Regions from separate parts of the Clostridium sp. 001 genome, predicted to be linked through region 3. Evidence: riboswitches for the same ligand, from Rfam matches in the RefSeq annotation. Region 3 holds a riboswitch; each other region holds the start of a gene.

Region 1 (8,398 bases), 210 kb from region 3:
GACCATATCAATTAATAGTTTTGGAAATTTCCCGCAGTTTTCCATAGATACATCCAAACCATTGCCTTTTTTTATACCATCCGTTATATTTAAAATTATTTTCTTCATATTCTTATTTTTAATTTGCTGCTCCATTATTTCAAGTCCATTTAAGAGAGTTATTCCTGAATTTAAAATCATAGCAATTTGCCCACAAAAATTAGCCAAAATTTCATTATCAAGTTTCTTATCTAAAAACTTAAATCTAGATAAACTAAATTTTTCTTTTACATATATTACTTTCAACCCTTTACTTTTTAAATTTCTAAATGCTTCATCAGCATCAATATCTTCAATTTCTTCCTTTATTACATTAAATTCATCATCCCAAGCTTTATATATAAATTTTTTCATATATTATCTCCATAAGTAGCCCTTAACATTTCTTCAACAGTAGTTACTCCATTTAAGACCTTATTTATACAGGATTTCCTTAAAGTATTCATGCCCTTATCCACAGCTAATTTTTCAATTTTATTTTCAGTATAATCTGTATCTATGATATTTTTAATGTCATTATCTATTTCAAGTATTTCAAATATACCTATTCTTCCCCTGTAACCTGTATTATTGCACAAGCTGCATCCTTTACCTCTCTTTAGTTTAACCGGTTCTTTAAGTCCAAGTATTCTCATTTCTCTCTCATCACTCATATATTCTTCGGCACAACTTGGGCATATCTTTCTAACCAGTCTCTGAGCTACAACGCCTGCTAAAGTAGAAGATATAAGAAAAGGCTTTATGCCCATATCCAGAAGTCTTCCAATAGTTCCTACTGCATTATTGGTGTGGATAGTTGATAGTACCAAATGTCCTGTAAGTGCAGATCTTATAGATATTTCCGCCGTTTCATTATCCCTTATTTCTCCTACAAGAATTATATCGGGATCCTGCCTTAGTATACTTCTTAACCCACTGGCAAAGTCAAATCCAATCTTAGTATTTACCTGCATCTGATTAATACCTTTTAAATTATATTCTACGGGATCTTCTATTGTTATTATATTTTTTGATACGTCATTTAATATGTTTAATATGGAATATAGAGTTGTAGTTTTACCACTTCCTGTAGGTCCTGATACCATTATTATACCATATGGACTTGCAACCATCCTCTTTAGTTTCATTAATTCATCGTTTTCCAGTCCAATTTTTTCAAGATCCATTGAAAAGCTGCTCTTATCAAGCAGTCGCATTACAATTTTTTCACCTAAAATAGTTGGGATGGTGGAAACTCTAATATCTATTGTATGCTGCTTAACTTTAAAGTTAATTCTGCCGTCCTGGGGTATTCTATTCTCAGCTATATTTAAACTGGCCATTATCTTTACCCTGCTTATTACAGCAGAAAGCATGTCTATGTCCGTTCTCATAATTTCCCTCAGCATACCATCTACTCTAAATCTAACTCTCATTTCTTTTTCATCCGGTTCTATGTGAATATCCGAAGCATTATATAGCATTGCATTTTCAATTATGGTATTTAGAAATTTTATGATTGGTGCAGCTGTTTCATCAGCTAACTCCTGATCATTTTCCACCGTCCTATTTGCAAAGTTTTTTCTATAGTCCTGTACTGCTTCTTGTGCCTTACTTTTTCCATAATATTTTTGAATATTTTTCAATATACTATTTCTAAGTGCTATAGCTGTTTTAACATGATAGCCTGTCGATACTTTTATATCCTCTATGGCAAAATAATTTAAAGGATCACTCATAACTACAAGTAAAGAACCATTTACAATGTCTATTGGAATAGCCTCACGTTTTTTTGCAGTACTTACAGGTAAAATATCTATAATATTCTGGGATACATTGATATTATCTAAATTTATCAAAGGTATGCCAAGCTGTTCTTTTACTGCATTAACTATCTGTTCATCTGTTGTAAATCCCATATTTACAAGTACTTCTCCAAGTTTTTCACCTGATTCCTTTTGCATTCTGAGAGCCTTCTCCATAACTTCTTCAGTTATAACTCCCTCATCTACAAGTATCTGTCCCAGACGTTTTTTTATTTTTGGCATAATAAACACCTCTAAAAATCATTATATTATAAAGAACATGGAAAAACCATGTTCTTTAATTAACCTATTTAACTTTTAATGGTTGAGTAGGAGTTCCACCTTTATCATAACCAAAAACAGCATATCCATCACTATATACATAAATTACAACTGCGCCCTCATGACTAGCATCGTTACCATTTACAGAAGCACTAGTAACTGATCCTCCTCTACTAATAATTACAACCGATGCATTTCTTTTAGCAAAAGGATTAATTAATTGTTCATCCGTCTTGGTTGTATCTGTAGGACAAAGGTCTCCTGCTTTAGAATTATTAGGTGCTGATAAATTAAAGTCTGATTTCATCTTCGATATAAGTTGGCCATAGTGTAAATAGCCATAAGCTCCTCCGTTATTTGTAACTGTCGTTTCCAAATAACCTCTTACAGTATTCACATTGGTAGTTACACCTGCATTTTTAGAATTGCTTTTAAATATTTGCGACTTAGGAATTAAAACTACAGCAAGTATGGCAATAATAGCAAGTACTATCATGAGTTCAATAAGTGTAAAGCCTTTCTTCTTTTCTAATGTCATTACATTTTCCACAGACATCCCATCCCTTCATTAATTAAAATAACTCAATAGCTCAGCTTTCCCATATATGGAATTTGGGCTTAATATAAAAAAATTGTGAAACAATTTTTTTAAAGAACAAAGTTCAAAGTTCAAATATCAAATAAGGATAATTTTCTTCCTAACGTCAGAAAATATTAAAATTATAGATTTCCTGAGATACGAGGGAAATCATCTTTATCTGTTCTTTGTTATTTGAACTTTGTTATTTTCAAAAGCTTTGTTTCGCAATATTTTTAAACTATGAAAGTTGATTTAAAATAACATACTATAAATTAATATATGTCTTACAACACCCTTTTGTTATAAATACCAATTTACAATATTTTGTCCACAAAATACTGTAATAATAGATGCCAGTACAATAAATGGTCCAAAAGGTATGTAGTCTTTTCTTGACTTCTTTCCTGACAGAATAAGTATTACTCCTGCAGTGGCTCCTATAATAAAGGATAAAAACAACATTAGGAAAGTAAGTTTAAGCCCAAGAAACAAGCCGCACACAGTACAAATTTCTGCATCTCCCCATCCCATGCCACCTTTTGTTATGAGAATGATAAGAGCTAAAAGTCCACCGCCTACTATACCTCCATATACATATGTCTTTATAGGCAGGCCATTATAATAATATATTACTAAAAATATAAATGTAGAAATCAGACCTACTACTGTGGTTTTAAAATAAATGTCAGTGGTATTCAAATCTATCATTCCTACCACAATTAAAATACTTATAAATACAATATATTTTACAATATCTATGCTAATTCCAAATTTAACATAAAGCATAGTGTACAACAAACCAGTTGTAAATTCTATAATAGGATATCTTGCAGATATCTTCTCTCCACAATTTCTACATTGTCCCTTTAAAATAACATAGCTTACTATAGGAATTAAGTCATACCATTTAATCCTGCTGCCACAATTTGTACAATGAGAAGGTGGATACACAATAGATTCCTCCATTGGTATTCTATATATGCATACATTTAAAAAACTTCCTATTATGGTTCCAAAAACAAAAACAATAATACTACAATAAATATACATATGCACTCCATTTTTAGGGTTAAATAAAGCCTTATGATTATAAAAAAGTTCTATAATCATAAGGCCGGTTGCATCATTAACTCAATACACACCAGATGCCCATATAAAGTGCGTATTTCATTGTTTCCCATTAATATATTAAATCATTTATTATGATTTTACCATAAACTTCACCAAAATATAAGTGTTTTTAAAACTTTGTACTTTATTTTTTGCTTTCTGAAAAGATGCTATTACCTGGCTTACTAAAGTTTGATGTTTTCATAAAATTTACAAGATCATTGGAACTAAGAGGTTTTCCAAAGAAAAAGCCCTGTACATTAATGCAATTAGCTTTTTCTAAACATTTAAGCTGCTGTTCTGTTTCCATACCTTCTGCCACTACCTCCAAATTTAAGTCATTTGCAAGATTGATAAGATGTCTTACAATAGTAAACTTTTTTTCAGATTTATCTATACCATTAATAAAAGATCTATCTATTTTTATTCCATCTATAGGCACACTGTATAGGTAATTTAAAAATGAATATTGAGTTCCAAAATCATCAACAAATATTTTTATTCCCATATCTTTTATATTTCTCAAGGCAGATGTAATTTTTTCAGTAGAATTAATAGCCGTCCTCTCAGTTATTTCAAAATTAATATATTCAGGCTTAACTTGCGTTATTTCCAATATATTTTTAATAAAAGTAATAAAAAAATCATCTTCAAATTGTCTTATAGACAAATTAACAGACATAATTAAATCGGAGTATCCAAGGCTATGAAGTCTTTTTGCCTCAAGACATGCCATATAAAAGACAATTCTGCCTACTTTCTTTATTTCGCCATTTCTCTCTATTCCATCAATAAAATATGAAGGTGTTAGTATCCCAAACTCTGGATGATTCCATCTGATAAGAGCTTCCACTCCATAAATCTCACCGCTGTTAACGTTTACCTGTGGTTGATAATATAATATGAACTCATGATTAATCAAAGCATCTTGTATATCAGTTCGAATTTTTTCTTCCATAGCATTATTTTCATACATATTAACATTAAAAAATTCATATGTGCTGCCGCGTTCTTTATTTGCACAATTTAAAGCTATACTTGCATATTTAAATACATTACCAAGCTTCCTATCATCATAGGGATATAAAGAAATTCCTAATTTTATTTCCAATTTTAATTTTTTATCTGCCAATAGAAACGAATCATCACTTATTTCCATTATTCTTTCTACAATCTCTACAGAACTGCGTCTAGATTTTATATTAGGTACTATAATAAGCAATATGTTCCCGCCAAACTTATAAATATATGATTTTTGATTAATAAGACGTTTTATCCTGTTCACAATATTATGCAATAAAACATTGCCGTATTTGTACCCTAATATATAATTGCATAAACCTAAATTAGACATATTAAGAAGGCATATTGAGAAGCTATCTTTTTCCTGTACATATTTATACATAAATTCATCAAAATTATAGATAGAATAATTTAAGTCATAATTATAAGGTAAGAAATCCTTTTTCATGGACAATATATCACCGCCCTTATATTTTGATAAATGCTCCAAAATATAATTAATTTCATATTTTAATAATTTATTATATCATACATTTAGATTTAATTCAAATTAATAGGATAATTGTATAAAATTAACTTGCCCAAGTAATACTTTGAATAAAATTAAAACCACCAATTAGCTATCATATAACTAACTGGTGGTTAAGCAAATCCTAACTCTTTTGAGTACTCTGATCTTACCTGAATATTCATCACCCTTTTTCAATTACCATTACAATGTATTAATACACTATAAAAATTTAATTTATTATTTTTTTCAAACACACTTCTAAAAAACTTCAATTAACTTTCTACCAAAAGACTTACCTTTAAAACTATACTGCTTTATTACATAACACTTTAATCTAAACTTACCAAATTTCATACATTCTTGTTGAACATTCTTACAAATTAAATATTCACAAGTATTTTTCAGATATTCCTTATAACTTACTCCAGTGAATATTTAATCATATTTACTTTCGTTCTAAATAAGTGTATTAATATCTGATTTTTTAAACTTTCTACTTCTTTAAAACAATTTCCTTAGTACTCTTTTCGAGTTAGGATTGCTAGAAGAAGTTATATCTTTCTTCTTGAATTTATTATATAGTAAACGTTTATATAAGTCAACACTTTTTTATATTATTTTTGCACTCTTTTAGTGTAGGCCATAATTTATCCCTTTCAGAAAAAATAATATTGTCAATTCCCTCAAGAGGCCATTTTATATTTATATCAGGATCATTCCATATAATACCGCCTTCATCTTCAGGATGATAAAACTCAGTACATTTATAGCAAAATTCTGCTTCGTCTGAAATAACTAGAAATCCATGGGCAAATCCCTTTGGAATATAAAATTGTTTCCTGTTTTCTTCAGATAGTGTAACTCCTATCCATTTCCCATAGGTAGAGGATCTCTCTCTTAAATCTACAACAACATCAAATACCTCTCCTTTTTCTACTCTCACCAATTTTCCTTGAGAATAGTTTTTTTGAAAGTGAAGTCCCCTTAAAACGCCCTTCTTAGATTTAGATTTGTTATCCTGAACGAACACCTCATCAAGACCTGCCGACTTAAAATCATTATAGTTATACGTTTCCATAAAATAACCTCTATTATCCCCAAAAACACCTGTTTCTATTATGTACACACCTTCTATATCTACTGGTTTAAAATTAAATTTACCTATTTCAATCATATCCCTTCCTGTTCAATTCACAATTCACAGTTCACAATGCACAATTGAAAGTTCAAATATAAATTAAAGTTTAAAGTTCAAATAACAAATATCAAATGTGGAAAGTTTTCTTCCTGTGTCAGAAAATAATTATATTGATTTTGCTATAGCAAAATTTCATTATTTGTTCTTTGATATTTGATCTTTGTTATTTATTTTTGTACAGTTTTTCAATAAAGGATTTAAGTGCATCTTCCCACTGTCTCATGCCATCACCAATGCTGCACCGGAGCATCATATTATCAAGAGAAGAAAATTCCGGTCTTTTAGCTGCCCTGTTGAGTTTTTCCGAAGTCATAGGAGATACAGTGCAGTCTATGCCAGCATGCTCCACAATTTTGCAGGCAAAATCATACCAGCTGCATTCACCCTTACCACTGCAGTGGTATATGCCATATTCACAAGTAAGAGCAAGCTTTAAAATATGATAAGCAAGATCCTCTGCATTAGTAGGATTACCTCTCTGATCATTTACCACATCTAAATGTCCTTTTTCCTTTGCAGCTTTTAATATAGTATATACAAAATTTTTACCGTATAAACCATAAAGCCAGGACGTCCTTACTATAAAATACCTGCTGTAATTTTCTCTAATATACTGTTCTCCTAAAAGTTTAGTCTTTCCGTAAACACTAACAGGATCAGGTGAGTCATATTCCCTAAAAGGTATAGTACCCCTGCCGTTAAAAACATAATCAGTAGAAATATGTACAAGTTTTATTCTTGTATTTTGTGAAGCTAATGCTAAATTTCTAGCTCCTAAGGAATTTACTTTAAAGGCACTTTGAAAATCAGTTTCACACTTATCTACATTAGTATAGGCAGCACAATTTATAATTATATCTGGAGCATAATCAGTTATAAAATCTCTGACATCATTTAATTTTGTTATATTCAATTCTTCTTTACTGGTGAATCTTACTTCAGCATCAGAATAAACTTTATCAAGTGCTCCTATTTCAGATGCTCCTCTGATTAAAATCTCTCGCAGCTGCCCAGCAAGCTGTCCTTTTCCTCCTGTAATCAATATCTTCAATTGTATTCACTCCTAAAATATGAATGATGCTGTTTATTCAACAATCCTAAAATATACTTTCCATAAGCAACTTTTTTAAGAGGCTCTGCCAACTTTATCAGTTGATTGTCATCTATGTATCCTTCTCTATAAGCAATTTCCTCTATACAAGCTATATAAAGTCCCTGCCTTGTCTGAACAGCTTCTACAAAATTAGCAGCATTTAAAAGTCCCTGGGGAGTTCCAGTATCAAGCCAGGCCATTCCTCTTCCAAAGAGCTCTACTTTAAGTTTGCCTCTTTTTAAATACTCATTATTTATGTCTGTAATTTCAAGTTCTCCCCTTGAAGAAGGTTTGATATTCTTTGCTATGTCTACCACATCATTTGTGTAAAAGTAAAGTCCTGGTACTGCATAATCGGACTTTGGCTTTGAAGGTTTTTCCTCTATGGAAATAACATTGAAATCATCATCAAATTCCACTACACCAAAATTTTCAGGGTTACTTACATGATATCCAAAAATAGTTGAACAATTATGTCTGTCTGAAGCAGCCCTTAACCTTTCCGTAAAACCATATCCATGAAATACATTATCTCCTAAAACAAGAACTACATCGTCATTTCCAATAAATTTTTCTCCAACTATAAAAGCCTCAGCAAGTCCCTTTGGCTCATATTGCACTTCGTACTGAAAGTGAAGTCCAAGCTGACTTCCATCACCAAAAAGTTCTTTAAAAGCACCTGTATCCCTTGGTGTGGATATAATGAGAATATCGCGTATTCCAGCTAGCATAAGTACAGAAATTGGATAATAAATCATAGGTTTATCATATATTGGAA
Region 2 (8,398 bases), 670 kb from region 3:
TAGCATTTGGGGTGTTGTCATGGAAATAACTACGGGTTATGTGGGAAATACGAAATATGAGTATTTGAATAAGGTATTAACTGGTGGTGGAATAACTTCTATGGTTGAGGTTTTACTTATAATGGCAGGAGCTATTTCGTTAAATAGTATTTTTCAAGGAACAGGACTTATAAAACCTATAGTGGATAAAGTAATTTCAACTATAAAATCAAAGGAAGAATTGGTTATAAAGACTTGTGCTATAAGCGGAATGTCCACAATAGCTTGTGATCAAACTGTTGGCATAATATTACCAGGACAACTTTTGAGACACAAGTACGAGGAATTAGGTGTGGAAAATAAGATATTAGCTAGAACAATATCTGATACTGGAACTGTTATTGCTCCATTAGTTCCATGGAATGTGAATTCCTTATTAATTTTAGCAGTTACAGGTATTTCTACCATTAAGTATGCACCCTATGCTTTGCTGTGTTATACACTACCTATAGTTACCATACTTGCAGCTTGCATTTGCAAAGTCAAAAAAGCAGGATAATGTAATTATTATACTAATGGAGCAAACATTCTTAAAATTGATTCTACAATTTTTTTTGAAAGACTTCTTTTTTCCCATACATCTTTGTTTATCTTTTTTGATACTTCTATAGTTCTTAAAAAATCTTTGTAAATATTATCTATTATGGGGACATTGTACAGGTAGGTTGCACATTCAAAATGCAAATATAAACTTCTGTAATCTAAGTTTATAGTTCCAACTACTGCACATTCCCCATCAGATACAAAAGTTTTTCCATGGATAAATCCTGGTGTATATTCGTATATTTTTACTCCTGAATCTAATAAGTTGTCATAATGAGATCTAGTGAGAATCTGTACGATTTTTTTATCTGGAATAAAAGGGGTTATTATTCTCACATCTACTCCCCTTTTTGCTGCGAGGCAAAGTGCCAGTGTCATTTCATATCCTATTACCAAGTAGGGGGTAGTAATATAAATGTAATTTTTAGCACTGTTTATAATGTTTAAATACACGTATTCTGCTGCGCCATCAGGTTTTATGGGTCCACTGTTATAAGGCATTACAATACCCTGACTTTTTTCTAGTTTGAATGAAGTCTTATATTTTGAAAAGTCCTCTTTCTTTTTTGATATTGATTGCCACATTCTTAAGAACATAATTGTAAAACTATAAACTGCTTCTCCTTTTAAGCATACAGCCATGTCTTTCCAGTAACCATATTTTTTATATTCATTTATATACTCATCGCCTATATTAATTCCACCAGTAAAAGCAACAGTTCCATCAATTACAGTTATCTTTCTGTGATCTCTGTAATTTAGCATAAAATTTAAAATTATTTTAAATGGATTAAATATTTTTAATTTTATATTATTGACTTTAAGAGACCTTTTAAAATTTTTTGGTAAAACAACAAGAGAACCAACATAGTCTACTAGTACTCTTACTTCTACACCATTATTGGCTTTTTCTTTTAAAATCTCAAAAATTTCATCCCACATTTTACTTTTTGAGATTATGAAGTACTCTAAAAAAATAAACTTCTTGGCATTTTTCAATTCTTCTAAAAGTTTTTTATACATGTCTTCCCCTGACGAGAAGTAATCAACTTTTGTATTTATATAGCATCCATAGTCACTAATATTTTTTATAAGTCTTGTTTCATTGTATCTCATTTTATTTTCATTTTTAAAAGAAGAAAGCATATCTTGGTCTTCTTTTGGAAATACGTCTTTATCCAATTCTATTTTGTTTATCTTATTAAAGTTACGTTTTATTCCAATCATGGAAAAAATATAAATAAGTGCTCCCACTACTGGAATGAGAAGAATTAAAACTATCCAGCTTATTTTATAAGAAGTATTTTTATCCTTATAGTTTAAATGAATTACGAAAATGACACTTATGATTTCAAAAAAGACAAAGTAATATATTAAGGATATATTAAATGAATTGAAAACTAGTGCAATAGCTACAAATTGAAACATTGTCCAAAATATTAAAATTACAAATTTAAAAACTGCCACAAATATTCTTCTTTCACCCAATAGCAGCACCTACTTTTCAAGTTTTTATTCTATTTTATCATAAACTATGTTAATGAAAAAGATTAAGATTTCCTTTTAAAAGAAGTACCACAATTTTTACATGTTATGGTTATCTTTCCTTTGTGTCTAGGAACTCTTAATTTTTGGGAGCAGTTTGGACACTTAAATATTTTATACTGTTTATGATTGTTCATAGAATAGGTAAATCCACTAAATCTTTCAGCTATAGGTGAGATGAAATTTTCATAAGCCTCAAGTTCCTTGTATCTTCTGTATTTATTCCTTGAAAGGCACCTCCAGGTACTGTATATGAAAAATACAAATCCTAGTGTAGCTGTACGTCTAAATAAAGATAGAACAATTCCGCCAATGTAAAGGTGAGTAGAAAGTTTATCAATGCCATAACTTCCTCTAAAATAATAGGAAAGTTTATTTAAAAAATTTCTCAAAGTAATCGCCTCTTTAAATTAGATTGATATTCATAGGTTTACATAATATTCTATTTAACTTCTAGATAATTATACAGTATAATTAGTATTTTTGCATTAGACAAGAAGCTTAATTAATCTTATGTTCATAATTGAAATTACAATTAAAAAGTAATATTATCAATGAATAAGATAAAATTTTGGGAGTGTGTCCATTGAAATATATGAAAAAATATATACATAAATACTGGAAAGGTTTTTGTCTTGCTATATTTTGTCTTGCTGTGGAAGCAATGTGTGATTTGATGCAGCCTACTATAATGTCAAAAATAGTAGATATAGGTGTAGCAAATAAGAATATGAATTATATAGTTAAACATGGATTTATAATGCTGATAATTACTGGATTAGGTGCTTTAGGTGCATCAGGACGTAATATATTATCTGGAAGTGTATCTCAAAAATTTAGTAGGGATTTGAGGGAAGATTTATTTAAAAAAATTCAAAGCTTTTCCTTTAATAGTATTGATAAATTTAAAAGCAGTTCACTTATAACACGTCTTACCAATGATGTAACTCAAGTTCAAAATTTTGTAAATGGACTTATGAGGATATTTGTAAAGGCTCCTATTGTTTGTGTTGGAAGTATTATTATGGCGTCCAAACTGAATTTACATTTAGCAGTCATTTTGTTTATTATAATACCAATTATAGTTTTACTTATATTGTTAAATATGAAAATAGGATATCCCTATTTTATGAAGGTTCAAGTATCACTTGATAAAATAAATTCTGTTATGAGGGAATATTTATCCGGAGTAAGGGTGGTAAAGGCATTTAATAGATTTAATTATGAAAGTGAAAAATTTAAAATTGCAAATGAAAATTTAGGAAAATTAACTACGACTGCAATGCGTATCATGTCCTTATTTTCTCCAGGAAGAAATTTGATTATAAATATAGGAATAATATGTGTTTTGTGGATTGGTGGAAAGTATGTAGAGACAGGAGACATTCAGGTAGGAAAAATAATTGCTTTTACTAATTATATGACACAAATACTTTTTTCTATTATGATGATATCTGTTGTATTCAATGTATTTGCTAGATCTAAAGCTTCAGCAGTTAGGATTTTTGAAGTATTGGATGAAGAGGATGACATGGAATTTAATGGAGCCTCTATAAATTTTACGGAAAAAGGAAGAATAGATTTTGATAATGTATGCTTTTCCTATTCAGATGGACATCAAGTTATAAATAATATTAGTTTTACCTGTATGCCAGGAGAAACAATTGGTATTGTCGGACCTACAGGTTCAGGTAAAAGCAGTTTGGTGAATTTAATACCTAGATTTTATAATGTAACTTCTGGAACGATAAAAATTGATGGAGTGAATGTACAGAATGTAGATGAAAAAGCTTTGATGGATAAAATAGCGTTAGTGCCTCAAAAAACAACATTGTTTACTGGAACTGTTTTGGAGAATATAAGATGGGGTAAAGAAAATGCTTCTCTAGAAGAAGTAAAAAAAGTTTGTGAAATTGCAGAAATTAATGAATTTATAGATAGATTTCCTGAAAAATATGATACTAAAATTGGACAAGAAGGAATTAATTTTTCAGGTGGTCAAAAACAGAGAATTTCCATAGCACGTGCACTTATTAAAAGGCCTGAAGTACTTATATTTGATGACTGTACAAGTGCATTAGATGCAGTTACAGAAGCTAAGATAAAAGAAAATTTGAGAAAAAATTTAATAAATTTAACGTGTATCATAATTTCACAGAAAATATCTTCTATAATATGGGCAGATAAAATACTTGTAATTGATGATGGAAAGTTAGTAGGTATTGGAAAACACGATGAACTTGTGAAAACCTGTAAAACTTATGAAGATATATTCATATCTCAGTTTGGAAAGGAGAACATATAGAGGATATGGGAAAGTATGATAGAAATAACATATCAGTGCCTTTAGGGTCTAGAAAGAGAGGAAGGGGAAGAAGACTTGGACCTGTAGAAAAACCAAAAAATTTAAGAAAAACGCTTCTAAGACTGTGGAAATATTTTGGAAGTGAAAGAAAATTGTTAGTTATAATACTCATATCTGTAATAATAGATTCTCTAGTAGGACTTATAGGACCTTATCTTATAGGAAAAGCTATTGATGCCATGTCAGAATCCTATGGAAAAGTAAACTTTCATATGCTTTGGGTAATAATTATGTTGCTTTTATTAACTTATGTAGTGGATGCTATTTTAACTTTTTTTCAGGGATGGATTATGTCAGGGGTAGCCCAGCGGATAATAATGGGTCTTAGAAAAAACTTATTTGGTAAACTTCAAAATCTTCCACTATCTTTTTTTGATATGAATACTCATGGAGAAATTATGAGTAGACTTACAAATGATGTAGAAAACGTAAGTAGTACTATATCACAATCTACTGTTCAGCTTATGTCAGGTGTAATAACAGTTTTAGGATCGTTTGTAATGATGCTTATATTAAGTCCGTTTCTTACTGTTGTGACTTTAATTACAGTGCCTATGGTCTTTTTATTAACTAAAAGTATAGCAAAAAAAACAAATCCGCTGTTTAAAAACCAACAAATAGAACTTGGAAAACTTAATGGACATATAGAAGAAACAATATCCGGGTTTCAAGTAGTAAAAGCTTTTAATCATGGCGAAAAGAGTGTAGAGGAGTTTAATAAAATAAATTATTCCCTATGTGAAGTAGGATTAAAAGCTCAAGTTTGGTCAGGATTTTTAATGCCAATTATGAATGTAATAAACAATATAGGTTTTGCAGCTGTAGCAGGTGTAGGTGGGATTTTAGCTTTAAAAAATATTATAACAGTGGGAATTATAGCTAGTTTTTTAAGTTATTCAAGGCAATTTGCAAGACCATTAAATGATATAGCTAGTATATTTAATACACTTCAATCAGCAGCAGCAGGTGCAGAAAGAGTATTTGAAGTGCTGGATGAAAAAGAGGAGTTGGAAGATATTTCTCATGCAAAAGTATTTGATCATGTAAAAGGGCAGGTTACTTTTGAAAATGTAAGCTTTTGCTATAGAAAAGATGTTAAAATACTAAAAAACATAAGTTTTGATATAAATCCTGGTACAAAAGTCGCCCTTGTTGGACCTACAGGAGCTGGTAAAACAACTATTGTGAATTTGGTCACCAGATTTTATGATGTATCGGATGGTAAAATTTTAATTGATGGAGAGGATATAAGAAATTATAAGAGAGATAGTCTTAGAAAATGTTTTGGTATAGTTCTTCAGGATACGTATCTTTTTGCAGGGACAATACTTGAAAATATTAGGTATGGTAAATTAGATGCAGATTTTACTGAAATTAAGCAGGCAGTTAAGTTTGCTAATGCAGAAGCATTTATTGAAAGACTCCCGCAAAAATACAATACTTTAATTCATGAAGGAGGAAATAACTTAAGCCAAGGTGAAAGGCAGCTTATAGCTATATCAAGGGCAATACTTTCAAATCCAGCAATACTTGTTTTAGACGAAGCTACTAGTAATGTGGATACACTAACAGAACTTAAGATAGAGGATGCCATGAATAAACTTATGAGGGGAAGAACTAGTTTTATTATTGCCCATAGATTAAGCACTATTAAAAATTCAGACGTCATAATGGTAATAGATAATGGAGAAATAGTAGAGAAAGGAAGTCATAGAGATTTAATTAAAAAGAAGAGTATGTACTACAATATGTATCATAATCAATTTTACAGAAAAGAGCCACTATAAAAATAGAGCCAAAAGTGTAAATTTTGCACTTTTGGCTCTATTTTATTGATTATTTTCAATTTTAGCAGTAAAATTAGATAATAATTTAGTATGTTTTTAAAAGTTGGAAACAATGAAAAATTCTCTATAATTGGGCACCTGGAGAGTTTGGAGTTAGTGGTGCAACCTGCCAATAATCGATTAATTTTAATCGATTATTGGCAGGTTGCATATAAGGGGAAAATTTAGATATTTTTAGGGGGTTTTGATTGTGAAGAAATGTATGAAATCAATTGCTGTTATTGGTTTATTAGCTATTATTTTAGGGACAGGCTGTTCAAATTCTTTATCTTCAAATGAAAATGAACCTGTAATTGGTTTTGTTGCCTATGAATTTAATAACACATGGATAACTGAACTTAAGAATGAGATTTATAAGGTATCTAATGGAAAAGCTAGAGTTGATATTTGGAGTGGAGATAATATTCAAACAGTTGAAAATGACAAGATAAATCTCTTTATAAATAGAAAAGTAAATGTGCTTGATATAAATCCAGTGGATGTTAATGCTGCAGGACAGATTATTGAAAAATGTAAAAAAGCAAATATATCTGCAGTATTTGTAAATCGTCAACCTAAAAAAGAAGACATGGAAAAATGGAATAAAGTTTACTATGTAGGTGCTAAAGCGGAGCAATCCGGAACAATACAGGGGCAGATGCTTACAAATTATTTTAAAGACCATCCTACTCAAGATGGCACTATTAGATATATTATGCTAAAAGGGGAAACGGGAAATCAAGATGCTGAAGAGAGAACACAATATTCTATAAAAGCTCTTGAAGATTCAGGCTTTAAGGTGCAAAAGGTGGCAGAAGATACTGCCATGTGGGATCGTACAAAGGCTCAGGAAAAAATGACCTCGTTTATTTCGTCATATGGCCCAAATTTTGACTGTGTAATAGCAAACAATGATGACATGGCCCTTGGAGCTGTTGATGCCCTAAAAGCAGCTGGATATTTTAATGGAGGAAAATATGTACCTGTAGTAGGTGTAGATGCTACGGCACCGGCAGTTAAAGCTGTTGAAGATGGCACCCTTCTCGGGACTGTTTTAAACGATGCTGCAAAACAGGGTGATGCTGTTTTTGATTTATCATATATGCTTTCCAAGGGGAAAACTCCTGATGAAAGTAATTTTAAGTATAAGATTACAGATGGAAAATACATCTGGATTGATTACAAAATGATTACAAAAGAAAATGTGCAGGATGCAAAATAGGATTAATTGGGGGAGAGTATTGTGATAAAGGATGTAAAAGTTAAAACTAAAATTTTCGCAGGATTTAGTATTATTTTGATAATGATGTTTTTTGCTACAATAGGCGCCTTTTATAATTTTAACCGTATTGAAAAATCTACAGACAGGGTTTCAAAAGATGTTATTCCAATAGGCAATATTATGTCCCAAATTAGCAGTGAACTGATAAATGAAGAGTCAGGAGTCAGAGGTTATATTGCAAGCGATGGAGATAACAGATTTTTAGAGTCCTATAATTTAAGTGAAGAAAATATTCAAAAGGATATAGAAAATATAAAAAATTATTATTACGTAGATGATAATTTAGCTATTACTATAAAAAATGAAGTTATACCAAATATTCAGGTAATAGATAACTATTTTAAAGATCAAATAAACTTAGTTAAGTCGGGAAAAATTCAAATAGCAAGGGATAGACTACAAGATGGAAAAGTATATATGGATGATTATAAATATGTGTATACTAAACTTAGTAATATGATAAATGAAATTACAAGTAATGCATGGGCACAGACTAGAAATGCAGGATCTAGAGCAAAATGGATTATGGGTATTATATTTTTAATAAGTATTGCAGCTAGCATTTTTGCAGCAATGAAAATTTCTAATAAAATTGTAGTAAGACTTGATAAGTGTGTAGATTCCCTGGGACAGATAGCTGATGGAAATTTGGTAGTTGAACCTATAAAAATAGAAGAAAAGGACGAAATAGGAGAACTGGCTACTTCAATTAATATAATGGCACAAAATTTAAAAAATATTGTAAGACTGGTCCTAAATGTTTCTAATGAGGTAACTGAATCTTCAGAAGAACTTTAT
Region 3 (8,398 bases):
ACAGCACTCTTCATAGTTTTTCAGCTTTAGCAGTTATATCTATTCAATGGATACTTATAGGATACACATTATGTTTTGGCACAGACATTGGGGGAATCATAGGTGGCTTTAATTTTGCAGGTTTAAAAGGAGTTGGATTTGCACCAAATGTAGATTACGCAGCTACTATTCCACAGCAAGTATATATGTTGTTTCAGCTTATGTTTGCTATAATAACTCCAGCACTTATATCAGGATCCATTGCAGAAAGAATGAAATTTATGCCTTGGGTAGCATTTGTTTTACTTTGGACAACTTTAGTTTATGATCCTATTGCTCACTGGGTATGGGGAACAGGTGGATGGCTTAAAAATCTCGGAGCTTTAGACTTTGCAGGTGGTAATGTAGTTCATATTAGTTCAGGTATTTCCGGACTTGTAGCAGCACTCATGCTTGGTAAAAGGAAAAATGTAGGAAAACCTAGTAACTTGCCGATGACATGTTTAGGAGCGGCAATACTTTGGTTTGGTTGGTATGGATTTAATGCTGGAAGTGCACTTGCTATAAATGATGTAGCAGTAAATGCTTTTATAACTACAAATACTTCCGCAGCAGCTTCAGCAATAAGTTGGAGTGTTTGTGAACTCTTCTATAGAAAGAAAGTTACTTCTCTTGGAGTTGCCAGTGGAATAGTTGCAGGTCTTGTAGCTATAACTCCAGGCGCAGGTTTTGTAAGTCCTTTAGCTTCAATACTTATTGGATTAATAGGAGGAGCTATTTGTTACACTACTGTTACTTTTGCAAAATCTAAGTTTGGATATGATGATGCACTTGATGCTTTTGGATGTCATGGTATAGGAGGAATCTGGGGAGGAATTGCTACAGGAATATTTGCATGGAAAGCAATAAACTCTGCCGGTGCGAGTGGACTTATACATGGGAATCCTAAATTGGTTCTAATTCAACTTACAGCTGTTCTGGCAAGTGTTGTATATTCTGCAATAGTTACATTTATAATAATTAAAGTAATTAAATCTGTAAGTGGAATAAGAGTAACTGATAAAGATGAACAGATTGGACTTGATGTTACAGAACATGGTGAAGAAGCTTATGGAGGAATGAATATTTAACAATTGACTATTTTATTGTAAGAAAGGGAACTCTAGTTTAAAATAAGAATTGAATTAGAGAGTTAATTTTCATAAAACATCATAAGCTGTATTATGAAAGTAAATATATGTTTAAAGGAGGTAAAATAATGGGAGACAAACTTACTAAGGTTGATATTATTACTTCTGGAGGAAGATTTGAAGAGCTGAAACAAGCATTAGGAGATATAGGAATTTCAGGTATGACTGTTACGAATGTTTTAGGGTGTGGAATGCAAAAAGGTCATAAAGAATATTATCGTGGGTTAACTATGGATATTAATTTATTGCCTAAAGTTAAAGTAGAGATAATAGTTTGTGAAGTACCTGTAGAGAAAGTTATTGAAACTGCTAAAAAGGTTCTCCACACTGGAGAAATGGGCGATGGAAAAATATTTGTATATAATGTAGAAAATGTTATACGAATAAGTACTGGTGACGAAGGCAAAGCTGCTCTGCAATATAACAAAGATGATAAAAGGTAATGATAAACAGAGTTCTTGGCATCAGGTGGAGTTTTGACTCCACCTGATGCTTATTAACAGGATTCTTAGTGCTTCAGCACTTAGAATGCGTTATCCTTTAGGGGAAATCGTTATCCAGAGATGTAGCTGCTCTTTACTCCAACTTGGAGAAAAGCAGATATCCCAAATCTTCGATTTGGTGATAGTCGCCTTCACAGAGTGCGTGGGAGTATTAGAGCAGGTAGTCATCGGACAAACTAAGTAGAGATATAGTGGAGTTTAGGAATATATTAGAGCTTAATTAAGATATTGGTGTTATTAGTGTTATTTGACTTTATTTATATTTGATAGTAAAATGAATATAATTTAATAATAGTTGGAAGCAATGAAAAATTTCCGCTATTTGGGCACTTGGAAATTTTAAAGCTAGTAGTGCACCCGGCCAACAATTAATAATGTTTATTAATTGTTGGCTTTATTTTTATTTTAAGGTTACTGGGGGGAATAAAAGTTATTATGTTAAAGATTCTAATTGTTGATGATTCTAACTTTTCTCAAAAGATAATATCTAATTTATTAAAAAGTTTTTTGGATAATGCTGAGTTCTTTTTTGCAAGTGATGGAAGAGAAGGCTTTAGCAAATACAAAGAAATTAAACCGGATTATGTATTTGTAGATTTGTTGATGCCAAATGTAAATGGTAAAGAGTTGATAAAATTAATAAAAGAATATGATGCTAGTTGTAAAATAATTGTTATTTCTGCAGATGTACAAAAAAACGTAAGAGAAGATATGGAATCATATAACATAATGTACTTTATAAATAAACCGTTTAATCAGGAAAAAGCAAAGTTCATATGTGATAAAATGAGGAATGATAAAAATGAATAGTAATGCCTTAAGATATGATATATTAAGGGAATTATTTAATATTAGTATTGGCAAGGCTGCAAGTATTCTTTCGGAAATAACAAATAAAAAGATTTTGTTAGATGTTCCTAATATAGAAATATTAAATTCTCAAGATGAAAAATTTAAAATAAATGGATATTTACCTGATAAAATAGATGGAACATTAATGGTATCTTCTATTTCTTTTGAAAAAAAATTAAAAGGAAAAGCAAATTTAATCTTTCCGGCTAAAAAAATGAGAACTTTTATAAATCTTTGCTTAAACGAGGAACAAGAAAATAGTGAATATTATGATATGAATTTTACAGACATAGATTTTGATACTGTTAAAGAAATAGGAAATATAATTTTAAATTGTATCTTAGGTGAAGTTGGGAACTATTTAAATATCAACTTAACATATACTTTACCGGAAGTAAAAGTATTTAATGTAATAGATTTTAGCAAAGACATTAAAAATGAAAGTTATATGTATACCTTGGTTTTATACATAACTTTTCTCATAGATGATGTGGAAATAGAGGGTGCTGTAATAATTGATTTAACATTAAAATCCTTAAATGAATTGATGAAAAAAATTGATAAAGTAAGGGATGAACTTTATGAATAGAATTTTATTTGATGCTCTGGATAATGTTAATGAAGGAGTAGTAATTTTAAATGAGCAATTTAAAATTTTATTTTGGAACAGTTATATGGAACATATAACTGGAATTGGAACAAAATATATTATAGGTAAAAGTATTTATAAAGCACTACCAAGTTTTAATAGAAATTATTTTAATGAATCTATAAAGTCTTTAATGAATAATGAATATAGACTGTTTTTTTCAGCCACCATGCATAAGGATCTAGTTAATGATAATGGAAAATTTAATTTAAAGATAAGCAAGTTAGAAGAAGGCAAATCGAGGTTCCTATTTTTGGAGTTTATTAACGTTACCAATGAATTTGAGAGAGTTAATCAATTAAAATTATATATCAATAAATTATTTCTTTTAAATAAAGAACTAAAGGATAAAGAAAAAGTTATTAGAAATTTGGCTTATTATGATAAATTAACAGGGTTGGGAAACAGGGTGTTATTTTATGAAATTGCAGAGAAAATACTTGACAGTTGCCGTAGAAATAACAATATGTTAGGGCTAATGTTCATAGATGTAGACAATTTTAAAAGTATTAATGATACCTATGGACATACGACTGGTGACAACGTTCTCGCCAAGGTGGCAGATATATTGAAGAAAGCTACGAGAAAAAATGATGTAATTGCTAGATTTGGTGGAGATGAATTTTTAGTATTGCTGCCAGATATAAAAAATTTTAATAATTATAAAATAATACATTCTAGGATTATAAATACTAAAAAGAGAATTATAAATTTAGGTGGTAATAAAATAAATATATCTCTTAGTACTGGAGTTAGTTTTTATCCTCAGGATGGCAAAAGTATTGATGAACTTATAATAAAGGCTGATAAGGCAATGTATATTGCAAAAAACGTAGATGGAAATGATAACTGTTTTTGCAGTAAATATATTGTGTAAGATTAGTATTTAAGTTAGAAATTAATAGTTAAGAATGAAGAATTAATAGTTAATGTGGATTTTTTTCCGTTACACTACAAAAAATCTTTGATTAAGCTTTTCACCACTCGTTTTGCTAAAGCGAAACATTGCTGATTTATATAAATTTAAAGATTTTTTGCGACAGCTAAAAATCATCTTTCACTATTAATTTTTCATTATTAATTCTTAATTTGCTAAGCTTTGCTTCGCAAGTTTTTTATATTAAGTCAAAATTTTATATGTGCGAAAGTTTGAGTTCCTATATAAATTAGAACTACATTTGATATAATAACTATAGAACTTGTAAAGGAAAGCTAGATTTATACATATAACTTTAGGAGGATAATATGGACTATACTTTAATTGCCACATCAACTTTTGGACTTGAGTCTGTAGTGGCTAAAGAGCTTAAAAACTTAGGATATGATGATTTAAAATTGGAAAATGGTAAAGTTACTTTTCCTGGAGATGAGATGGATATAGTTACCTGTAACCTGTGGCTTAGAACTGCAGACAGGGTACTTATAAAAATGTCAGAATTTAAAGCTGAAAGTTTTGAAGAACTTTTTCAAGGAACACTTGCTGTAGATTGGGGAAGCATAATGCCTGAAAATGCGTTTATGCATGTAACTGGAAAATCTATAAAATCGAAACTACATAGCGTGCCGGATTGCCAGTCAATAGTTAAAAAAGCTGTTATTGAATCTATGAAAAAAAAGTATAACAGAGAGAAATTTAGTGAAGATGGAGTAGAATATAAAATAGAAGTAGCAATATTAAAGGATATAGTAACTTTAACTGTGGATACTTCCGGCGAAGGACTTCACAAGAGGGGATATAGGAAAAACTCAGGTGGAGCACCTATGAAAGAAACTTTAGCAGCAGCTTTAGTTCTCTTGAGCAAATGGGAGCCTTCTAGAGTACTCGTAGATCCTATGTGTGGTTCTGGAACTATTGCCATTGAAGCTGCTATGATAGGAAAAAATATAGCACCAGGTTTAAATAGGAACTTTGTGTCGGAAAAATGGGGTATAATTCCTCATGATTTATGGGAGGATTTGAGAAAGCATGCTAGAAATTCTATAAATAATAAAGAGTTTAAAATTTTAGCTTCAGATATAGATGGCTGGGTAATTAAAACCGCAAAAGATAATGCTAAAAAAGCAGGAGTGGCAGAACAAATTGAATTTCAAAAAATTCCTGTGCAAAATTTCAGTTCAAAAAAGAAATATGGGTTTATAATAAGTAATCCACCCTATGGCGAAAGACTTGGAGATGTCAAAGAAGTGGAGAAACTTTATGAGGATATGGGCAGTGTATTTTCAAAACTTCAAAATTGGTCTTATTTTATAATAATCGCTCATGATGGATTTGAAAAACATTTTGGAAAAAAATCAGATAAGAATAGGAAACTATATAATGGCAAATTAAAATGTTATTATTATCAGTATTTTGGAGAGGAGCCAAAACATAATTAACTGCCTAACGTATATAAAATGACTTATATATCTTTTATTATGTATAAGTCATTTTTGCTTTATCCCATTTAGTAGTAAGTCACAATATTTTTCTGTGATTTCACTTATAGATTTTTCATGTTTTTTATATGCCGCATACCCTTTGGAAAATTCCACTTCTGGTATATTGAGTCTTTCCATAATGAAATCCCTGAGAAGTACCATATTTCTAAATATATAAAATATCATAATATTTTTATCTAAATCCCTACGTATCAATTTTTTATCCTGAAATATATCTATTATATCTATAAATTCTTTTCGATTTACTGGTAAGTATGACTTAAATTGTTTACTTTTACAGGCATGAAAAAGAAAGCTAGCATAGTTATAATACATAAAATCAAATTCCAATACATGTAGTACAAGTTTTTTTGACAACGTTAGGGCATCTAAATGCTCTTCTTCTGGTTTAAAGTTGGTTATATAAGATAACTGCTTGCTTAAAGTATAGTCAATAAGAAAGATATATAGGTCTGTTTTGTTACTAAAATATCTGTAGAAGCTTCCCTTAGCAACTTTTAAATTAGTTATAATTCTATTTAAAGAAGATGAATCAAAATCGTGATTTGCAAATTCATCGATGGATACTTTTATAATTTCTTCCTGCCGTTCTTTAGGTAAATTAAAAAAAGTTTTATTAGGCAAGGTTATCACCCCTAATTTTATAATTAATGCAATTTAAGTAATCGGCTTCCAATTGTGTAATCGTCTCAATAATAATTATAACATTTATAAAAAAGTTTTCTAGTATTGACAGTAAAAGTACGTAGGTGGTATAATTTATTGAATTGACCACACGGTCGCGACTCATCATTCTTATATTAGGAGGTGCATTATGCCAAACAAAGTTCTTAATGTTATAAGAGAAAAGGTACCTAATGATGTTTCAAGAAAAAAAGTACCTATTATTTGTTTAGTTGTTGTAGTTATTATTGCATTAACAGCGTATTTTACAGCTTTTTCAAAGAGTAAAGAAAAAGAGACTACTGCTAGAAGTTATCCGGTAAAAACTGCTGAAATTAAAAGCGGAAGTTTTCCTATGACACTCCAATATGAAGGATTAACAGGAGGCAGTGAAGTTAGAAAATTATCTTTTAAGAGCTCAGCTAAAATTTCAAAGATATATGTATCAAAAGGCCAGCATGTAAAAAAAGGTGAAAAGTTAGCAGACCTTGATAAAACTGATTTGAATTTTGCAGTACAAGCTGCTAAATCTCAAATGGATACAGCTTCGGCACAATATAGTAAAGCAGTAAACGGAGCACAGCAGGAAGATATAAATAAAGCTCAAATAGCTGTACAAAATGCACAGGATAACAATAATTATTATAAGGATTTATATGATAAATATATCAAATTAAATCAATCGGGAGCTATTTCAAATCAACAGTTAAATGATACAAAACTTCAGGTAGACAGTACTCAGAATGCATTAAACAGTGCCCAGCAAAGTCTACAGCAGCTTCAGAATGGATCTAGGCCAGAAGATAAACAAGCAGCCCTAGATCAGCTAAATACAGCAAAAGCTGACTATGACTCAAAACAAAGTTTACTTAATGATGCTACTATGACTGCAGATATGGACGGTTATGTTGTTGATGTGTTAGGTAAAGAAGGAGAAATGCAGCAGGCAGGTGGCCCTGTAATATTATTTAGAAGTGAAAATCAAGTTATTACAGTAGGTCTATCTCAAGATGATGTAAAGAAAGTAAAAGTTGGGACAAAGGCGCAAGTAAATATTGGAGACGATAAAGCACAAGGAGAAATTATAAATATAGTCCAAATGGCAGATAGTAAATCTGGAACATATAGTGCTGAAATCAAGCTGTCTACGGCTATAGATGCCAGTAAATATTATGTAGGTGAAACTTCAACAGTTTACATAGACATGGGTCAAACGAATTCTATATCCATTCCAATTAGTTCAGTTTTAAATGATGGGGAAGATTATGTTTATGTAGTTGAGAACGGACATGCTGTTAAGAAAAATATAACTTTAGGTGATACTGATGAGGATAAAGTTTCAGTAGATGGTCTAAAAGATGGAGATGAACTTATAGTTCAAGGAATGAAGAACTTAAAATCAGGATATAAAGTTACAGTTAAATAGAAGGAGAATATAATATGGGATTAATTAAAGCAGCTATAAAAAATAAAAAAATTGTATTATTTCTAGTGGCTATAATTATAGTTAGTGGCTTTTACTGTTATAGTGGAATCTCAAAACAGGAAACCCCAGATGTTGCATCTCCAGCAGCTATGATTACTACAGTTTATCCAGGTGCTTCACCTAGCGATATAGAAAAGTTGGTTACTAAAAAGGTTGAGCAGAAAGCTGAGGAAGTTGATGGATGTGACTATGTACAATCTTATTCGGAAAGCAATGCATCAATAGTTATACTCTATTTAAACAATGATGCTGATGAAGATAAATCTTGGAGAGATTTAAGAGATAAGATAAAGGATTTAAAATCTGACCTTCCAAGTGGATGTAATGATAGTGAAATTAATACTAATCTTACAGAAACAGCCGGTAGCATAATAAGCATATCAGGTAATAATTATTCTTATCAACAGTTAGGAGATTATGCTGATGATATAAAGAAGGAGCTTCGTGATACTGAAGGTGTTTCTAGGATAGATGTAAAGGGTAAGCAGGATAGACAAGTAAAAGTAGATATAGATTGGAATAAAATAAATAAATATCAAGTATCTGTAGCAGATGTATGTTCTGTATTAAAGGCACAAAATGTAGATATACCATCGGGTTCCTTAAATTTGGTTACGGGTAAGATAAAGGTAAATAC
Region 4 (8,398 bases), 2.2 Mb from region 3:
ATAAGGGCAGTAGGTTCTATAACGGAAGCTGTTAAAAGAATAAAAAATAAAATTCCATTTACAGCTAAAGTAGAAGTAGAAGTAGAAAATCTGGATCAGCTGAAAGAAGCAGTTAATACTGAAGTTGATGTAATTATGTTGGATAATATGGATGTAGATACTATGAGAAAGGCTGTGAAATTTGTAAATAAAAAGTTTATTTTAGAAGCTTCGGGAAATGTCACCGAAAATACTATAGTGGATATTGCTTCTACAGGTGTTGATATAATATCTATAGGTTCTCTTACACATTCTGTAAAAGCGATGGATATAAGTTTAAGATTTATATAGAGTTCCTAATTTTAAAGTCATGAATAGTATATTAAGAGGAACAAATGAGGTGATGACATTGGCTATAGAAAACTTGAAAGAGTTAAAAAGTCAATTGGAACTGGATGCAACTAGATTAAGAGAAAGTATATGTATAAAAGACAGTCTTTGTATAAAAGATAAGATATGGGATACTGATGAAATGTTTCAAGATATAAAACAAAGGGTTATACTTGAGTATATTGAAAAACTGCTGGATAAAATTGATGCAGAATAAATTTAAAGTGGGGCTGTTACACTAAGCTTGAATACTACAGTATGTTGTTCCAACATATTGTATGTAAATTACTTAGTGCAACAACCCCATAAATACTATAATGATAAAATCTTACATATGTAAAGTAAAAAAATAAAATAAAAATTAAAAATAATACTTGATAATATTTAAATTACGTAGTATCATAAATTTAAATTAAATCTTAGTAAATAACTATGAATTGCGATGATAAGAAGAGTAGGTTATAATTTGACTATTACAGAGAGGATTTCCCTTGGATGAAAGGAGATCTTAGTTGATGATAATTGAAGTGCATCTTGGAGCTCTGAATTGAAGTTTAGTAGACTTCAGCGTATATGCCCGTTAAAGCATTGAGGTATGATTGTACCAAAAATTAAGTTGTCCCATTATATGTATTTTTTATAGGATAAACAGAGTGGAACCGCGGAAGTAAACCTTCTGCCTCTGAATTGAGGCAGAAGGTTTTTTTGTTTTTGAGAATCCGGAACTCAAAAATATAACATTTGAAAATAATTGAAAATTTTTTATATTGAAATTATTTATAGGGAATCAAGAAAGGAGAATAAACAGATGAATATAGAATCATTATTAATACACGGTGGGGTTGATGGGGATAAAACTACAGGAGCAGTTAGTGTTCCAATATATCAGACGTCAACCTATAAGCAAAGTGGACTTGGAGAAAACAAAGGATATGAATATTCAAGAACGGGAAATCCAACTAGAGAGGCACTTGAAAAACTTATAGCACAACTTGAAGAAGGTAAAAATGGATTTGCATTTGCCTCAGGAATGGCAGCGATAACTGCCGTGCTGACACTTTTCAAAAGTGGAGACAAAATAATAATATCAGACAACGTATATGGTGGAACCTATAGGGTACTTGATAAAGTATTTAAAAATTTTGATTTAAACTACGAATTGATTGATACAAGTGACCTGGAAAAAGTTGAAAGTAGCATTACAAAAGAAGTAAAGGCAATATATATTGAATCCCCAACTAATCCACTTATGGATATAACAGATATAAAAAAGATATCTGAAATTGCAAAGAAAAATAACCTTTTGACTATTGTAGACAACACTTTTATGACACCTTATCTTCAAAATCCAATAGAACTCGGAGCAGATATAGTACTTCACAGTGCAACCAAGTATTTGGGGGGACACAGCGACTTAGTTGCAGGACTTGTTGTTGTAAATGATGAAAAGTTAGCTGAAAGACTGTATTTTATACAAAATTCAACAGGTGGAGTATTAGGACCTTTTGACAGTTGGCTCTTGATAAGGGGAATAAAAACATTGTCAGTTAGAATGGATAGACACCTTGAAAATGCAGCCTATATAGCTCAGTTTTTAAATGAAAGTCCTTTTGTAGAAAAAGTTTATTATCCGGGACTTGATAGCCATAAAGGCTATGAAATTCAGAAAAAACAGGCTAGAGGTTATGGAGCTATAATTTCCTTTGTACTGAAAAAGGATATAGATATAAAAAAATTTTTTAAGAATTTAAAACTTATAACTTTTGGAGAAAGTCTTGGTGGAGTGGAATCTTTAATGTGCCATCCTGCTACTATGACCCATGCAGCTATACCTTATGAAATAAGACAAAAAGTTGGAATTGTAGACAATTTGGCAAGACTTTCTGTTGGAATAGAAAATAAAGAAGATTTGGTAAAAGACTTAAAAAAGGCAATTGAGCTTTCAAAATAGAGTTTGATAAATAATTTGATTGGAGGATTTTTAAATGGAAGTTTTTGATGATATAAAGGAAATGATAGGAAAGACTCCTATATTAAAGATAAATGAATTTGATTTAAAAGATGGTGTGAATATATATGCTAAACTTGAGAATTTCAATCCAGGAGGAAGTGTAAAAGACAGAATTGGGGATTATATGATAAAGCAGGCAGAGAAAAGAGGAAAGTTAAAAAAAGGATATACTATAGTAGAAGCTACAGCAGGAAATACTGGACTTGGAATTGCACTTGGAGCACTCAATAGGGGATATAGAGTAGTATTTGCGGTCCCAGAGAAATTTTCCATAGAAAAGCAAGTGCTTATGAGGGCACTTGGTGCAGAAATAGTGCATACTCCTGAAAAAGACGGTATGCGAGGAGCTATAGAAAAGTCAAAAGAACTTTTAAGCAAAATTCCCAATTCTATATCATTTGGTCAATTTGAAAATGAAGACAATCCACAGACTCATTACCTTACAACAGGTCCTGAAATATATGAGCAGTTAAACGGTAAGATAGATTACTTTGTAGCTGGAGCTGGAAGTGGGGGAACTTTTACAGGAATAGCAAGATATTTGAAAGAAAAAGATAGTAATGTAAAAGCTGTATTAGCTGATCCGGAAGGATCTACTCTTGGCGGCGGCACTGAAGAACACGGTTATGCCATTGAAGGTATAGGAAATGACTTCCTGCCAGACACTATGGATTTGAAATTAGTGGATAAAGTCATAAAGATAAATGATGAGGAGGCCTTTTCACTAGTTAAAGAACTGGCTAAACGTGAGGGATTGATAGTGGGTTCATCTTCTGGAGCAGCAATTGCAGCTGCATTAAAGCTAGCTAAAATTATAGATAAAGGTAATATAGTTACAGTATTTCCGGATAGAGGAGACAGATATTTTAGCAAAAACTTATATGAATAAATTGCGAAGGTTTTAGATTAAAACAAGAGAGAAAACCATCAGCTAAACTAAGCTGATGGTTTTTTTTCATCTTCATTATACTCAAAGTTACATTCTTTGAGAGGTACTATCTTTGTCTTCTTAATAATCTTGTATCCAAGATACAAAGATATAAATATAGGAATGCACATATAATTTGTTACAAAATCAAACCAGCTAAATGTTTTAGCTTGAAATACCCATATGTTAGAGCCAAATATAACAATTATACAAAGTATTATAGATATAATGGGGGCAAATGGATATAACTTAGCTCTATATTTCAAATCCTTCAAATTTTTACCTTGTGCAGTGTATGCTTTCCTAAATCTATAATGGCAAATAGCTATACCTAACCATGCAAAGAAGGCTGTGATACCAGAAGCATTATAGAGTATGTAATATATTTTTCCATCTCCAATCAAAGAGGCGAAAAAAGCAAAACAAGCAATAACAGTTGTGGCGTATAAAGCAGTTGTAGGAACACCATGTTTGTTTACTTTTGATAAAAATTTAGGTGCTTTTCCTTCTTTGGATAGGGAATAAAGCATACGTGAAGCTACGTAAAGGCCTGAATTACCGCAGGATAGAACTGATGTCAAAATTACTGCATTCATAATACTTGCTGCAATTGCAAGACCAGATCTTTTAAATACCATGGTAAAAGGACTGAATGAAATATTATCTGCACCACTTTTTAATAAGTTTGGATCAGTAAAAGGAACTAAAAAACCAATTACTATAATTGCCCCCATATAAAATAGTAAAATACGCCAGAAAACATTTTTTATAGCTTTAGGAACATTTTCTTCAGGATTTTCCGATTCACCTGCGGCAAGGCCAACTATTTCTGTTCCAGAGAAAGAAAATCCTGCAACTAAAAATACATTAATAATAGCAGATATTCCGCCAACAAAAGGCCCTTTTTTTCCAGAAGCATCTGATAGAACCCAATTACTTAATCCAGGTGATTTTCCACCTAAAATGCCAAATATCATGAGAACACCTACTATAAGGAATACTATAATTGTGACAACTTTAATACTTGCAAACCAATATTCACTTTCACCGTAAATTCTTGCTGAAAGAATATTTAAAATAAAAATTATTACTAAAAATAGCATACTCCATAAAGTAGTATTGGTATTCGGAAGCCAGAATTTAACAATCATTGAGCCTGCAACCAATTCAGCTGCAACGCATATTGCCCAGCAAAACCAGTAATTCCATCCAAGGGTAAAACCTAGTGCAGGGTCAATGAATCTTGTAGCATAAGTTTCAAAAGATCCTGATATAGGCAGCAGTGTTGCCATTTCACCGAGGGATGTCATTAAAAAATAAACTAAGATTCCCATAATTACATAAGCTAAAACAGCACCGCCAGGTCCAGCTGTGCTAACTGCACTTCCGCTAGCAAAAAATAAACCAGTTCCAATTGATCCTCCTATGGCAATCATGTTCATATGTCTGGCTTTTAGAGTCCTTTTAAGTTGACCTTGTTCATTTGATTTTGAATTTGTGTCCATTTTAAACTTCCTCCTTTTGTTTAGCAATAAAATATATAGTTATTTACCTATGGGACACGCATATTCACATATTCTACAATATTTTATAATATTAACGGGTTCTTCTGTGGAAACTTCAGGTATATTCATAGGCTTAATACTAGCTACATCTTCTTCCATTTGTATATTACACAAGGTCCTATCAAAATTTCCTACTCTTCCAGGCAGTTCACTTCTACCTAATTCTGAAGAAAAATATATTTCCTTAGCAAATGCACCTTTTTGACATTTTTGCCAGCACTTAATTTCGCAGCTTTTACATGGATCGTATCCAGAAGGTCCGGTTGATTGTAAATCTAAATTTAAACCAAGTGCTCGTAATCTTATGTGTGGACCATACTCAGGTGTCACCAATAAGTTATTTCTTCCTATACATCCTAATCCAGCCACTACTGCTGAATCTTTTAGGAATATTCCACCCTTTTCCACATGATAATTAAAAGAATAGGTTTCTATACCTTCATTTTCCAATATGCTTTTAACACTTTTGGTAATACTAATTAATTTTTTGTTGCCTATAGTATTGTGATCTTCAATCCAATAATCCACAGTAGGGTTGTCTATAGGATGATGATAAGCTAAAATAAGTACACTTTTTATTCCCTGGGGCCATAGAACTTCTGTTAGAAATTTATCTTTTTCTCCACGCATATAAGTTCCAACACCATTATATTTAGGCATCTTAGGTACTACAGTAAAGGCAGGGGCTTTTTTTAGGTCCTCAACATTTGCAATGCCTGCTAGAGAAGCTCCAGTTTTTAGTGCAAGTTTTATAATTTCTTTTGATGTAAGTTTGTCCATAATTTGTACTAATGTATTTTAATATGTAAAAATACATTATTCACTTCCTCTCTTTAAGTAATGTATTTTAAATTCATGAATTTTTTACTGAAAAATAAAAAATCCTCTTCCCAAAAAGAAGAGGATAAATAGCGTAGGTTATTACGAGAGTTTATTAAGAAAACATCTCTCCCTCATCTTTCAGAATTATTATGATCTGCTGGAATTAGCACCTTTACATGTTTACGCATAGGCAAAACATGAGGTTGCTGAAACTTCATAGGGCCAGTCCCTAAGTTTCTCTTGATAAGGATTTATTTAATTTTAATTTTTTGTAAAAATATTATTAACTAATACGTATTATATATGTTATGTTTTTCAATGTCAATAAAAATCTAATTATGTTACAGGACAATATGATTGAATTGAATGTTTATACAAGATATGCAAATATTTTATGTATAAATTACAATAATGTATAATTACCATTGAATCTTGTAAAATTTTAGTGTAATATATTTTATATTACTACATTGATAATAGCACATTTATCGAAAGATAAAGTCGCAAAGCTATGGGCCTAAAGGAAATTATTTCCTATGGCTGCCAGGTTACCAAATTATAGTTTTAATAATCAATATTTATCCGATCGCTACCATTGCTAATACCCCATCACACACAGTGAAAGCGACTATCACCAAATTAAAGATTTTGGGATATCTGCTTTTCTATCAAAGTGGGGGATAAGCACTGCTACGCGCATGGATAACGATTTCTAAGCATCAGGTGGAATCAAAACTCAACCTGGTGCCAAGAACTCTGTTTATACTTATATTTTGGTACCTATTTATATATTAATAGGTACATTTTTAATTTGTAAAAGTTTTTAAATCTGTATTAGAAAAACCAAATTTGAAATGAAGTGACATAGATGTATTAATCTATTCTTATATATTATCAAAATATATATCACCAGCAACATCAATTTTATTGCACAAACAATTAAATTAATGATATTAGTATGTTTTGTTTATCTCAACTTGCACTTAAAAATGTAAAAAAATTAATATATTTAGGGGGACATAAAATGAACACTAAAGAAGAGAGCTTTCAAATAACTTTTAATAAAAAATCACTTAAAGTTGTGCTAATAATTTATATGGTATGCTGTGTTCTATCATTCTTATTTTATTTTTCAATAAAATTACTTGGACTTAATGACAACATAAGTGTAATTTCTTTAATTATGCTTGGAATATTTGTTTTAATTTATGGTATTATATTTTATAAATGTTATAAATGTACCATTACTCAAAATAGTTTTAATATGAAAGCATTTAATACAACAAAAATTGTGCTTTTAATAATAACTTATTTTCAGTATTTATATTTGAACTTTATAATGCACTTAAATTCCATATGGCTTATAGTTTTCTTTTTCGTTATTCTTGGAGCCCTGTTTTTTGATATAAAAATGATTATAGAGTCAATAGCTTTAAGCCTTTTATGTCAAATCATAGTATTTGTAAATAATCCTTCAATTTTTCAGGATAAACAATTGATTATTGCAGAAGCGGCTATGAAAATCATCACTATTTTTATAACTTTGGCATTAATTTTCATAGTTGTATACTTTGCATCTAATCTATTAAAGTCAATTGGTAATAAGGAAGTTGAGTTAAAAAAAGAAAAGCAAAAGTTGCTGGATTTATTTGAAAATATAGCTCAAATTTCTGGTACTGTTTTATCATCAAGTGAAAACTTAAGTGCAGCTATTGAAGAACAAACAAGTTCACTTTTGGAAGTTTCAGAAACAAGTCAATCTGTATCAAAAAGTTCTGGTGAAATGCTAGATAAATCAAATAAGAATAAAGAAATATTAAATACTTTATTAAATGCTAATGAGGTTGTTGCTAAAAAAACCAAGGATAGTGAAGATAAAATAAATTACTTTATCAATATTACAGATAAAAATCAGAAATCTTTAAATGATACTCTTTCAATTATTATGGATATAAAAAATAGTATAGAGGATACGTTTAAGTCTACAAAAGATTTGGAACAAAAATCAAGACAAGTAGATGAGATATTAAATATTATAGGAGATATATCAGAACAAACTAACCTTCTTGCTTTAAATGCATCAATTGAATCAGCAAGAGCAGGTGAAAATGGTAAGGGTTTTGCTGTAGTAGCAGATGAAATAAGAAAATTAGCTGAAGGAACAAAACAATCACTTAATCAAGCAAGTGCAATAGTGGATGAACTAAAAAATAAAATTGATGTAGTTCAAAAACAGATGACGTATAATAGCGAAAAGTCTCAGACCGGTAATAGTATTATTAATGAAACAGTCAGAGGAATAAATGTTATGACTTCCAATTTGAAATTATTTAGTAATAATGTTCTGGATACAAATAACGCTTCTACTACATTATTTACAAAAACTAAAAATGTAGTTCAATTTAATGAAGAAGTATCGAATATGACAAAAGATACAATATCAAAATATGAAATGATAACAGAAACAATATCTCAAAATGCTGCCACAAGTGAAGAAATAGAAGCTAATATTAATGAACTTAGAAATGTTGCTGAAGATATGAATAAACTTATTAAATAGATTTTGGTTATTTCTAACCTAGTTATGAAATTGAAGTATCCTAGCAACTAATTATGCTCCAAGTATTGAAATTAGTTGGATAGTTTTGATGTGAATTTAAATTTGCTCTAATAAAATGAGGTTGTTGACAAGTAACCCAAAAA

What was found. Region 3 has a riboswitch for cyclic di-GMP ahead of B5S50_RS12960 (response regulator transcription factor). Riboswitches for the same ligand answer to the same signal wherever they lie in the genome.
Region 1: it holds a riboswitch for cyclic di-GMP, as region 3 does, so the genes downstream of both, B5S50_RS13845 (A24 family peptidase) here and B5S50_RS12960 (response regulator transcription factor) in region 3, are expected to answer to the same signal.
Region 2: it holds a riboswitch for cyclic di-GMP, as region 3 does, so the genes downstream of both, B5S50_RS15975 (galactose ABC transporter substrate-binding protein) here and B5S50_RS12960 (response regulator transcription factor) in region 3, are expected to answer to the same signal.
Region 4: it holds a riboswitch for cyclic di-GMP, as region 3 does, so the genes downstream of both, B5S50_RS02210 (methyl-accepting chemotaxis protein) here and B5S50_RS12960 (response regulator transcription factor) in region 3, are expected to answer to the same signal.

What each region holds. Positions count from the first base shown of each region.
Region 1 is NZ_CP020473.1:2,962,045-2,970,442, reverse strand. Features, by position in the region: gene B5S50_RS13860 (type II secretion system F family protein) at 1-393, opposite strand, end outside; gene B5S50_RS13855 (GspE/PulE family protein) at 390-2,066, opposite strand; gene B5S50_RS21845 (type II secretion system protein) at 2,131-2,655, opposite strand; gene B5S50_RS13845 (A24 family peptidase) at 2,986-3,735, opposite strand; cyclic di-GMP riboswitch class II at 3,789-3,872, opposite strand; gene B5S50_RS13840 (bifunctional diguanylate cyclase/phosphodiesterase) at 3,941-5,266, opposite strand; gene rfbC (dTDP-4-dehydrorhamnose 3,5-epimerase) at 5,928-6,494, opposite strand; gene rfbD (dTDP-4-dehydrorhamnose reductase) at 6,691-7,578, opposite strand; gene rfbA (glucose-1-phosphate thymidylyltransferase RfbA) at 7,575-8,398, opposite strand, start outside.
Region 2 is NZ_CP020473.1:3,420,795-3,429,192, forward strand. Features, by position in the region: gene B5S50_RS15950 (Na+/H+ antiporter NhaC family protein) at 1-538, shown strand, start outside; gene cls (cardiolipin synthase) at 547-2,070, opposite strand; gene B5S50_RS15960 (hypothetical protein) at 2,133-2,519, opposite strand; gene B5S50_RS15965 (ABC transporter ATP-binding protein) at 2,723-4,432, shown strand; gene B5S50_RS15970 (ABC transporter ATP-binding protein) at 4,438-6,279, shown strand; cyclic di-GMP riboswitch class II at 6,376-6,459, shown strand; gene B5S50_RS15975 (galactose ABC transporter substrate-binding protein) at 6,530-7,540, shown strand; gene B5S50_RS15980 (methyl-accepting chemotaxis protein) at 7,562-8,398, shown strand, end outside.
Region 3 is NZ_CP020473.1:2,754,100-2,762,497, forward strand. Features, by position in the region: gene B5S50_RS12950 (ammonium transporter) at 1-1,109, shown strand, start outside; gene B5S50_RS12955 (P-II family nitrogen regulator) at 1,238-1,612, shown strand; cyclic di-GMP riboswitch class II at 1,961-2,044, shown strand; gene B5S50_RS12960 (response regulator transcription factor) at 2,108-2,482, shown strand; gene B5S50_RS12965 (chemotaxis protein CheC) at 2,475-3,113, shown strand; gene B5S50_RS12970 (sensor domain-containing diguanylate cyclase) at 3,106-4,050, shown strand; gene B5S50_RS12975 (class I SAM-dependent RNA methyltransferase) at 4,419-5,549, shown strand; gene B5S50_RS12980 (TetR/AcrR family transcriptional regulator) at 5,598-6,245, opposite strand; gene B5S50_RS12985 (efflux RND transporter periplasmic adaptor subunit) at 6,427-7,701, shown strand; gene B5S50_RS12990 (efflux RND transporter permease subunit) at 7,716-8,398, shown strand, end outside.
Region 4 is NZ_CP020473.1:517,300-525,697, reverse strand. Features, by position in the region: gene nadC (carboxylating nicotinate-nucleotide diphosphorylase) at 1-330, shown strand, start outside; gene B5S50_RS02235 (hypothetical protein) at 389-586, shown strand; gene B5S50_RS02230 (bifunctional cystathionine gamma-lyase/homocysteine desulfhydrase) at 1,178-2,320, shown strand; gene B5S50_RS02225 (PLP-dependent cysteine synthase family protein) at 2,355-3,269, shown strand; gene B5S50_RS02220 (amino acid permease) at 3,317-4,813, opposite strand; gene B5S50_RS02215 (hypothetical protein) at 4,853-5,653, opposite strand; SAM riboswitch class I at 5,824-5,945, opposite strand; cyclic di-GMP riboswitch class I at 6,164-6,251, shown strand; gene B5S50_RS02210 (methyl-accepting chemotaxis protein) at 6,720-8,255, shown strand.